Regions from separate parts of the Priestia sp. YIM B13486 genome, predicted to be linked through region 2. Evidence: riboswitches for the same ligand, from Rfam matches in the RefSeq annotation. Region 2 holds a riboswitch; each other region holds the start of a gene.
The links. Region 2 has a riboswitch for cyclic di-AMP ahead of ACFX4G_RS25270 (dicarboxylate/amino acid:cation symporter). Riboswitches for the same ligand answer to the same signal wherever they lie in the genome.
Positions count from the first base shown of each region.

Region 1: it holds a riboswitch for cyclic di-AMP, as region 2 does, so the genes downstream of both, ACFX4G_RS21165 (potassium channel family protein) here and ACFX4G_RS25270 (dicarboxylate/amino acid:cation symporter) in region 2, are expected to answer to the same signal.
Region 3: it holds a riboswitch for cyclic di-AMP, as region 2 does, so the genes downstream of both, kdpF (K(+)-transporting ATPase subunit F) here and ACFX4G_RS25270 (dicarboxylate/amino acid:cation symporter) in region 2, are expected to answer to the same signal.

Region 1 covers NZ_JBHZOZ010000009.1:124,794-128,070, forward strand. The annotation lists gene ACFX4G_RS21160 (TrkH family potassium uptake protein) at 20-1,339, opposite strand; gene ACFX4G_RS21165 (potassium channel family protein) at 1,343-2,002, opposite strand; cyclic di-AMP (ydaO/yuaA leader) riboswitch at 2,127-2,271, opposite strand; gene ACFX4G_RS21170 (carboxymuconolactone decarboxylase family protein) at 2,387-2,845, opposite strand; gene ACFX4G_RS21175 (Lrp/AsnC family transcriptional regulator) at 2,966-3,277, shown strand, end outside.
Region 2 covers NZ_JBHZOZ010000015.1:90,213-93,489, reverse strand. The annotation lists gene ACFX4G_RS25275 (NAD(P)/FAD-dependent oxidoreductase) at 1-736, shown strand, start outside; cyclic di-AMP (ydaO/yuaA leader) riboswitch at 1,338-1,492, shown strand; gene ACFX4G_RS25270 (dicarboxylate/amino acid:cation symporter) at 1,673-2,908, shown strand; gene ACFX4G_RS25265 (aspartate aminotransferase family protein) at 3,017-3,277, shown strand, end outside.
Region 3 covers NZ_JBHZOZ010000003.1:435,947-439,223, forward strand. The annotation lists gene ACFX4G_RS10640 (undecaprenyldiphospho-muramoylpentapeptide beta-N-acetylglucosaminyltransferase) at 1-326, shown strand, start outside; cyclic di-AMP (ydaO/yuaA leader) riboswitch at 485-627, shown strand; gene ACFX4G_RS10645 (hypothetical protein) at 700-837, shown strand; cyclic di-AMP (ydaO/yuaA leader) riboswitch at 853-993, shown strand; gene kdpF (K(+)-transporting ATPase subunit F) at 1,377-1,457, shown strand; gene kdpA (potassium-transporting ATPase subunit KdpA) at 1,482-3,143, shown strand; gene kdpB (potassium-transporting ATPase subunit KdpB) at 3,165-3,277, shown strand, end outside.

The sequences.
Region 1 (3,277 bases), on a different contig from region 2:
CTCATCGAAGGCGATTTTTCTACCCCAGCATTATATCTTCATTTGGATAACGAACGGCTTCACGCTTTTGCTTAGATAATGAAAACGCAAGCGTTAATGGCCCCACTTTTCCTAAAAACATGATAAAGATAATAATCACGCGTCCAAAGTACGAAAGTTCAGGAGTTGCTCCCATCGATAAACCTACTGTTCCAAATGCAGAAACAACTTCAAACATAATTTTTACAAACGGCAGGTTTTCCGAAATATTTAACAGGAAAATGGCCCCAAATACAAACATAATTGAAATCATCGTGATGGCTAGTGCCTTAAACACGTGAAGAGGAAGAAGTCGTCTCTTTAATAGCACAATATCTTCCCGGCTTCGTAAAAATGCCCATACAGAAAAAATAATCACCACAAACGTCGTGAGTTTGATACCGCCTCCTGTTGAAGCACTTCCTGCACCAATAAACATTAACATAACCATTAAAAATATAGTGGAATCATGCAAACTTCCTATATCGATACTATTAAAACCTGCTGTACGTGTCGTTACAGCTTGAAAATAAGATGCCCACACTTTGTCTCCTAATGACAAACTTCCGAGCGTATGTGGATTGCTGTACTCCAAGAAAAAAATAAAAAGCATGGCAACCACGTTAATCGCAAACGTGCTGATGATCATAATTTTCGAATGCAGCGTTAGCTTTTTATAGGATTTTTTTACCCACATATCTGCAAGGACGGTAAACCCTAATCCACCGATAATGAACAAAAAAGAAATCGTTATGTTAATAATGGGATCTCCTACATACTGAACCAGGCTGTCAGATAATAGTCCGAACCCTGCGTTATTAAAAGCCGAAATCGAATGAAACAAGCTAAAGAACAGCCCCTTAGACCATCCGAACTCCGGAACCCAGCGTATCGCTAGAAAGATAAGTGCAACAAACTCAATTAAAAATGAAAAGATAAACAGTCTTTTAACTAGCAGGACAACTCCGCCGATGCTCGTTTGATTTAATGCCTGCTGAACGAGCATACGCTCTTTAAATCCAATTTTTTTACCTAGCATCATAAAAATCAACACGGCAAATGACATAATGCCAAGACCGCCTATTTGAATTAACAGCATAATAATCGTTTGACCAATGACGGTAAAACGTGTACCTGTATCTACGACGGCTAAGCCGGTTACTGTCATCGCGGAAGTAGACGTAAAAAGGGCGTCTACCCACCGGATGGGCTCAGTAGTAGAAACAGGCATCATCAATAGAAGAGCACCTATAATAATTCCTCCGCCAAAAATGGAGACAAGCAGCTGCGGAGGGGTGAGTTTAATGATTTGTTTTTTCATAAGTTAAACTCCTTCTTCTTCAAAACGGTTCAAATCGCGATTATGTCCGATAACAATCAGCATATCTCCTTGTTCAATTATTTCATGCGCGGTAGGCGAAATCACCATTTCCCCGTCTTTTCGCTGAAAGCCGATAATGTTGCAGCCGTACTTGGCACGAATGTTCAAATCAAACAGCGTTTTATTATGAAGTTTCTTAGAGGCGACAATTTCGACAATACTATAATCCTTTGACAGTTCAATGTAATCAATGATCTTTTCTGACACCACGTGATGAGCAATACGCTTAGCAATATCGCGCTCAGGATGAATGACTTTGTCCGCTCCTATTTTCTCCAGCACCTTTTGATGATACATATTCACTGCTTTTACCCATACTTGCTTAACGCCCATATCTTTTAAAAGCATCGTTGCGAGCACGCTCGCTTCGATATCATCCCCAAACGAAATAAGAGCATGATCAACATTGCGAATACCTAGCCCCTTTAAGCTAGCTTCATCAATTGCATTCGCCTGCACAACATATGTAGCTGAGTTGCTAAATTTATTTACTACCTCCTGATTGCGGTCAATAGCGAGCACATCCACATCCAGATTAGCAAACTCTTCAACCAAACTGCCTCCAAAACGACCTAATCCCAATACAGCAAACTGTTTTTTCATAATGTATTTATTCCTTTCTTCAACTGCTGTGTGTTCTCTTAGCTTATACTTTTTCTAAAAAATTACATCTTTTTCTTAAAAAAAGCGCAAAAAAACACAGGAAGGCTCCTGTGTTTTTTCACACTCTTCCCCCTCAAAACGCTTGCGAAGTTAGCTGTCGGGTTCGGGTTTTAAGAGTAACCCTACCTTTTTAAGGATTCACCCCGGAGCACAATATGTGCGTAAATAATGGGTCCTCCGCTCCGTAATGGATTAAGCGATTTTTATTCAAATGTCTATGATCTATTTTTTAGAATAATCGATTCGATTCATGATACATTTCACTTCACGAAAGCTATCTTACTCCTGTGGATTTTGTCTGTCAAGATATTTTTAGGGAAGACCTCACTTGCCCTGCAAGCTGCAAAAATCATATAAATCTAAACTGACAATCATTTTGTGAAATTGATCAAATAAATTAATAACAGCTAAAAGCTCTAACAGCTGCGTATCACTGTAAAATTTCTTTAATTGATCCATATCAGCATCCGTCAACTCCCTTGGACGCACCCGGTATACATCAATAAATCGAAACAGCAGTCGATCTTTTTCTTCCAGCTCTTTTTCTCTTAACACTTTTTGATTAAGCGTCTCATCGCCTACATATGACATGCTCATACATGTCTCACAGCCGTTAACACCTGCTAGGTAAAGCCTCATTTTTTCCTTAGTCTCTTTTTCTACTATACCGCTGTTCCAAAGCGTTTCGTAAAGCTCATCGTACAATCTTTTTACATGCGGAATTAAATTCAATGCTTTTTCAAAATTTGTTCCCTCTTCGTTTGCTAATAAAACTCTTGCCATTTTTCACTCACTCCTTTTTAATTATTATAGTAAGAAAAATGGAAATTTCAGATTACATATAAAACATTTTATCTACTATTACTAATCAAATGAAACGTTAATGAGAAAGAAGGTTTTCAATTGAAAATTGATGAAATTGATTTATCGATTTTGCAGGCGCTGCAGCAAAACAGCCGCCTTTCCTTACGAGAGCTAGGAAAACAAATTAATTTGTCTCCTCCTTCGGTGGCAGAGCGAGTAAGGCAGCTAGAGAGCTTTGGCGTTATAAAAGGGTATACGATTGATATTGATTATGAAAAGCTGCATTTGCCCGTGTCGTGTTTTATTGAAGTAACGATGAAAAACGGAGAGCACGAGCGTTTTAAACGATTTATTTCTCAGTATCCCTACGCTTTATTCTGTGAACGCATCGCCGGGCAAGCCTGCTTTATT
Region 2 (3,277 bases):
CATCGGCGTTCGAGTCGAAACATCCAACGTTGTTATGGAAGAAATCAACAAGCACTTGTACGAAGGGAAATTCATTTACAATACGTCTGTAGGTACAAGAGTCAGAACGTTCTGCAGCAATCCTTCAGGACATGTGGTAGTAGAGAATCATTCAGGTATTATGTTAGCAAATGGACACGCATACAAAGATCCGAAGCTTGGAAGTCAAAATACGAACTTTGCGCTGCTTGTTTCTCATAAATTTTCGGATCCATTTGATCAGCCGAACGAATATGCGCACGAAGTATCAAGATTAGCTAATATGCTGTCAAACGGGGGCTTAGTTGTTCAAAAGTATGGAGATATTTTAAAGGGCCGTCGTTCAACAGCGACTCGAATTAAAGAAGGCTTTTTAGAACCAACGTTAAAAGAAGCTGTACCTGGTGACTTGGGCTTAGTGCTTCCTTATAATACGATGAAAAGCTTAATTGAAATGACAGAAGCACTGGATCATGTAACGCCTGGGTTAGCATCTGAACATACGCTATTTTACGGTGTGGAAGCGAAATTTTACTCCGCCCGTCCGAAGTTAAACGATAAGTTTGAAACTGAAATTTCTGGTTTATACGTGGGAGGAGACGGAGCTGGTATTACGCGAGGGCTCGCGCAGGCAAGTGCGTGCGGTGTGTGGGTAGCGCGTGACATTGTTGAAAAATTAAAGAATCGCAAAGCAAGTTCTGAACCTGTTACTGTATAAAAAAAGAGGCCGTCACGGCCTCTTTTTTTTATGTGTTAAATAACGAGAGCGACTAAGTAAAAAGTAAAGAACTTGTACCGCTCCAACTCCGATAGTTTTATATGATAATTACCCGCTCTTTTTTAAAAAGTATGACGGAATCCATCCTTCTATCGTGAACAGAATTAAATACAATAAGGCGAATTGATAATGTCCATTTCTTTGCATCAATAAATTCAGTGGAATTTTAAGGAGGGTATATCAAGCAATACAAGGATAAAATCAACAGTTGAAAAGAGTTATTTTTTGATGAGTAAAATATTTATGAAAGCAATAAAGTACACGGATATTAGAATAATTATGCAAATTTATGAATGAGAGTTAATGAGAATAAAGTTCACTTTACAAACTATTTTTTGAATTAATTTTTTATCCATTAGATTGTAAGTCTTGTTAAATAAGTATTTGTGGTTTATTGAAATATGATGTAAAAATTTTAAAATATAACAATTATCAACTTTTTATGATAAAATCATGCATTATTTTTGAATAAAAACTTGACAGAAACATATAAAATGAATTTTAATTAAAGTAACAATTATTATCATGCAAAAATATTAAAGAAAATTATTTGCTTAATCTCTTTTGTTTTATAAGAGAACGGGGGACCCATATTTGTGCGTAATGTACTTGGGGTGAATCTTGAATGAATCAAGTAGGGTAACTCACGTACCCGAATCCGACAGCTAACTCCGTAAGCATTCAGTGAGGGAATAACAGGTCTATGACACCATGATATTCTCATGGTTTTTTGTATAGCTAAAAATATTCCTAAACTATTAATCTGAAAATTTTTAATATATTGTATATTTTGAGTGTTATCGTTCTCAATGCATGGTAAAATAAGTATAGTAGTTAGAATCATTCTAATATAATTTATTTACGGGAGGTAAATCTATGAAGCTATCGACAAAGATCATTATCGCGCTAATTGCTGGTGCTATTGTAGGAGTGTTAATTAACGCTTTTGCTCCAAGTGCTTTTGCTCCGCTGGACAAGTACTTGTTTACACCGCTTGGCCAAATTTTCTTAAGCTTAATTAAAATGCTTGTTGTACCAATTGTGTTTTTCTCTATCACGTTAGGTGTAGCAGGTTTAGGAGATCCTAAAAAACTAGGAAGAATCGGGGCTAAAACAGTTTCGTACTTCCTAGTGACAACAACCGTTGCTATTGTAATTGGTTTATTATTAGCATTTGTTATTAAACCAGGAACATTTGGATCTTTTGATACAAAAAACGCTTCTTTTGAAGCCGAAAAAGCACCGCCGGTTGGAGAAACATTCTTAAATATGATTCCAGTCAATCCAATTCAAGCGATGGCTGAAGGGAATATGCTTCAACTTATCGTTTTCTCTATCTTTATCGGTTTTGGTATAACGATGCTTGGAAGTAAAACAAAAGGGCTTTACAATTTACTTGAGCAAGGCAATGAATTGATGATGTACCTTGTGAATCTAGTGATGAAGTTTGCTCCTTACGGAACATTTGGGCTTCTTGCAACAGCAGTCGGAAGTCAAGGCTGGCAGGCAATTAAAGCGATGGGGCTGTACATGATTGTAGTCGTGCTCGCACTGTTTATCCATTCGATCGTAACATATGGGGGATCAGTCGCTCTTATGGCCAGACGTAACCCAATTGAATTCTTTAAAGGTTTTGCTCCTGCGATGACAGTTGGATTCAGTACATCAAGCAGTAATGCAACGCTTCCGATTTCAATGAATGTGGCTCAAAAAAATCTTCGTGTCCCGGAGTCCATCAGCAGTTTTGTTCAGCCGTTAGGTGCTACCATTAACATGGATGGAACGGCAATTATGCAAGGTGTAGCGACTATTTTTATTGCACAAGTATACGGCGTTGACCTGTCGCTGGGTGCTCTTGTGACGGTTGTATTGACAGCGGTGCTTGCTAGTATTGGTACAGCAGGTGTGCCTGGAGTTGGTCTCATTATGCTAGCAATGGTATTGAGTTCGGTTGGTCTGCCTGTAGCAGGTATCGGATTGATTATTGGAATTGATCGCTTGCTTGACATGCTTCGTACATCTGTAAATATTACGGGAGACGCTGCGTGTGCCGTTATTGTGGCTGAGTCAGAAGCAAAGCGTATCGATAAATCTGTAACGCAATCAGCTTAATAAGCGTAAAAGCTCTAGCTATATGCTAGGGCTTTTTTTATTGGCAAGAAACTCTTCGTTTCAGCATACAGTTTAATAAGAGTGTATGTTTGAAAGGAGAGTGCGGAAATGAATAAAACTCATGTAATAAAGCCGCTGCTCGACGACGACTACCCAGTTATTTCATATGGAAAAGGAATTTATTTGTACGACCAAGATGGAAAAAGGTACATAGATGCTTCGTCGGGGGCAGTTACAGCAAGTATTGGACACGGCGTAAAAGAAATTATTGATGCGATGACCGATCAGGCACAGAAAGTTGCGTTTGTATATCGGTCGCAGTTTACAAGTGATCCAACAGAAGCCTTAGCTAAGAAACTATGTGAATTA
Region 3 (3,277 bases), on a different contig from region 2:
TTCCGGATGTTCTAGCGGCCACTGATTATGTGATTACACGCGGCGGATCAAATGCTATCTTTGAGTTTTTAGCCCTTCATAAACCGATGATGATTATTCCTTTGTCAAAAGCACAAAGCCGGGGAGATCAAATTTTAAATGCACAGTCCTTTAAGAAAAAAGGCTACTGTATGGTTGTGGAAGAAGAACAGTTAACAAAAGAAGTGTTTTTGCGTGAAGTAAATGAACTTCAGCAGCAGGCAAGTACGATGAAGCGTACAATGCGTGAAGCAACAAAAACGGATGCCATTTCAATTCTTGTAAATGAAATTGAGAAAATGAGCTAAAAAAAGCGTTCTTATCGAGGAGATAAGAACGCTTTTTTTCTTTGAATCTATTATTTTAAAATAATGAATACACATAGAAAAATAAAGCTTTTAAAATTTCAAAAAATGTTGTTGACAGTAAATTTTAACAGGAGTAAGATTACTCTCATGAAACGTTCCACAGTGAAACGCTGAGTCTTTTCTGAAAGAGAAGGAAAGAGCGGAGGACCCACTTATCAGGGGTGAATCTCTTAATTGAGTAGGGTTACTTTCTTGACCCGAACCCGTCAGCTAACTTCGTAAGCGTTAAGAGAGAGGATGGTGTAATCGTGGTCGTTTTCTATAACAGCGGATAGTACGCTCCTTTCCAAATACAGGTGAAAGGAGCGTCAAAATGCATTTATCTAAGCAAATGATTCAAATGATTGAATATCGGGCAATGTGCGATCAGCAATCTTTTGATCTAGCAAACCGCTATTTGTCTACGTTAGCTAATCAAAGTTTTAAACGCAGCAGTAAAAACCATAATTAAGTCTAAAAATTAAATAACAAATATACGCTTAATCAATTATGAGCGGGGGACCCAATATTTTGTACGTATGTACTAGGGGTGAATCTCTTAACTGAGTAGGGTTACTTCCATAACCCGAATCCGACAGCTAACTCCGTAAGCGTTTTGGGAGTAAAAAATTCGTGTCAATCACGGCTTATTTGTCGTGCATTAAACCGCGGAAGGGAACTCTCTTCTGCGGTTTTTTTTATGGAGAAAATAGGAGAGCAGGCTATGTCTGCACCGTAAAGAGGATATAGTAGGGCTTTTAAAACGAGATTAACAATACGTGAGGAATAAACAATCAAAGATAACCTTTCGCAGCTAGCTCACTTGGGCGTGATACTTTACGCACAGTAACAGTCAATAAGCTTAGAAACTATCTTTTTTGTTAGGAAACAGTTAGGAGGGAGCAACTTGGATATGATCATGCTTGGAATGCTTGCCATATTAACAGCTGCTATGTACGGAATTATTTGCTGGTCGTCTCATGTAGTAGACGAAAGAGAGGAGAAGTGAACATGTCGTTCATTTTGTTAGGTATTTCAGTTCTCGTTTTAATTTATTTAGTATATGTACTGTTAAACCCAGAACAATTTTAATAAGCGGAGGAATAAAACGTGGGGATTTTTCTACTATCAGTTGCGCTGCTGCTTGTTTTTGTAGCGCTTATTGCAAAGCCCGTAGGTATTTATATAGCGAATGTGTTTTCAAACGATAAAAACACTAGCTTAATAGGGAAGATAGAATCGGTGATGTTTAAAGCGGCAGGAATTAAAGGGCATAATCAGACGTGGAAGCAATATGCACTTGCTCTCGTTTTGGCGAATACGTTTATGATTTTTGTGGTGTATCTTATCTTCCGGTTTCAAGGGGTACTGCCGCTTAATCCAAACCATATTAAAGGAATGGATCCGGCTCTTGCTTTTAACACGGCTATTAGTTTTATGACAAATACGAACTTGCAGCATTACAGCGGTGAATCAGGCTTGTCCTATTTCTCGCAGATGGCAGCCGTTGTATTTATGATGTTTGCTGCACCAGCAACAGCACTTGCAGCAGCAATCGCTTTTATTCGAGGGTTGGCAGGGAAGGAAATGGGAAACTTTTTTGTTGATTTTGTAAAATCAATTACGCGTGTTTTACTTCCTATCGCTTTTATAACAGGCATTTTATTTGCTTTTTTAGGTGTCCCTCAAACGCTAAGCGGGACTGTGACTGCCCATACAATAGAAGGGGCATCACAGCAAATAGCAAGGGGACCAGTTGCTTCTTTTCTTTCAATCAAAGAGCTAGGCAACAACGGAGGAGGATTTTTTGGTGTCAATTCAGCTCATCCATTTGAAAATCCCAATGCGTGGAGCAATGTATTACAAATTGTCCTTATGCTTTTATTGCCAACCGCACTTCCTTTTACGTACGGAAAAATGATCGGACAGCGTAAGCAAGGTCGCATCTTGTTTGTAGCGATGAGTATGCTCTTTATTGTTATTTTAAGTACAGCGTTTGTAACAGAGTGGGGCGGCAACCCAAGACTTGATGCTTTTCATTTAAATGAGGCGAGCGGTTACATGGAAGGCAAAGAAGTTCGTTTTGGAGTCGGCATGTCAACTCTGTACGCCATCGTGACGACAGCGAGTGAAACAGGCGCGGTTAACGCGATGCACGATACCCTTACGCCTCTTACCGGGTTATTGACGCTTGGAAATATGATGTTAAATACCGTATTCGGCGGTGTCGGAGCAGGATTTATGAATGTCATGATGTACGTCATCATCGCCGTATTTTTATCAGGTTTAATGGTTGGAAGAACACCAGAATACGTAGGTAAAAAAATTGAAGGAAAAGAAATGAAGCTCATCGCCGTGACGCTTATTCTACAGCCGCTGTTAATTTTAGGGGGAACAGCCGTGGCGCTCACTACTCATTTAGGAATAGAAGGTATATCAAACCCAGGCTTTCACGGGTTAAGCCAGGCACTGTATGAATTTACGTCGTCAGCAGCAAACAATGGATCTGGTTTTGAAGGACTGGGTGACGCAACGCCGATTTGGAACATTTCTACGGGAATTGTTATGTATATTGGACGCTACTTCGGACTAATTACGATGCTGGCAGTATCAAGCTCACTAGCAGCTAAGCAGCTTGTTCCTGAAACACCTGGGACATTTAAAACGGATACGTCTTTATTTAGCGGCATTTTAATTGGAACTACCGTTATTGTAGGGGCACTTACGTTTTTCCCAGTGCTTGTACTTGGGCCGGTTGCTGAGTATTTAACACTGTAATAAAGAAAGCGGAGGATCATAATGAATAAACGGAATTTTGTGAATGATCTTGAATTAGAGCGTAACAGTCACATTCAAGGTTCTGTAGATAAACAGGCTTCATCGATTTTTATTCAATCAGTAAAACAGGCTTT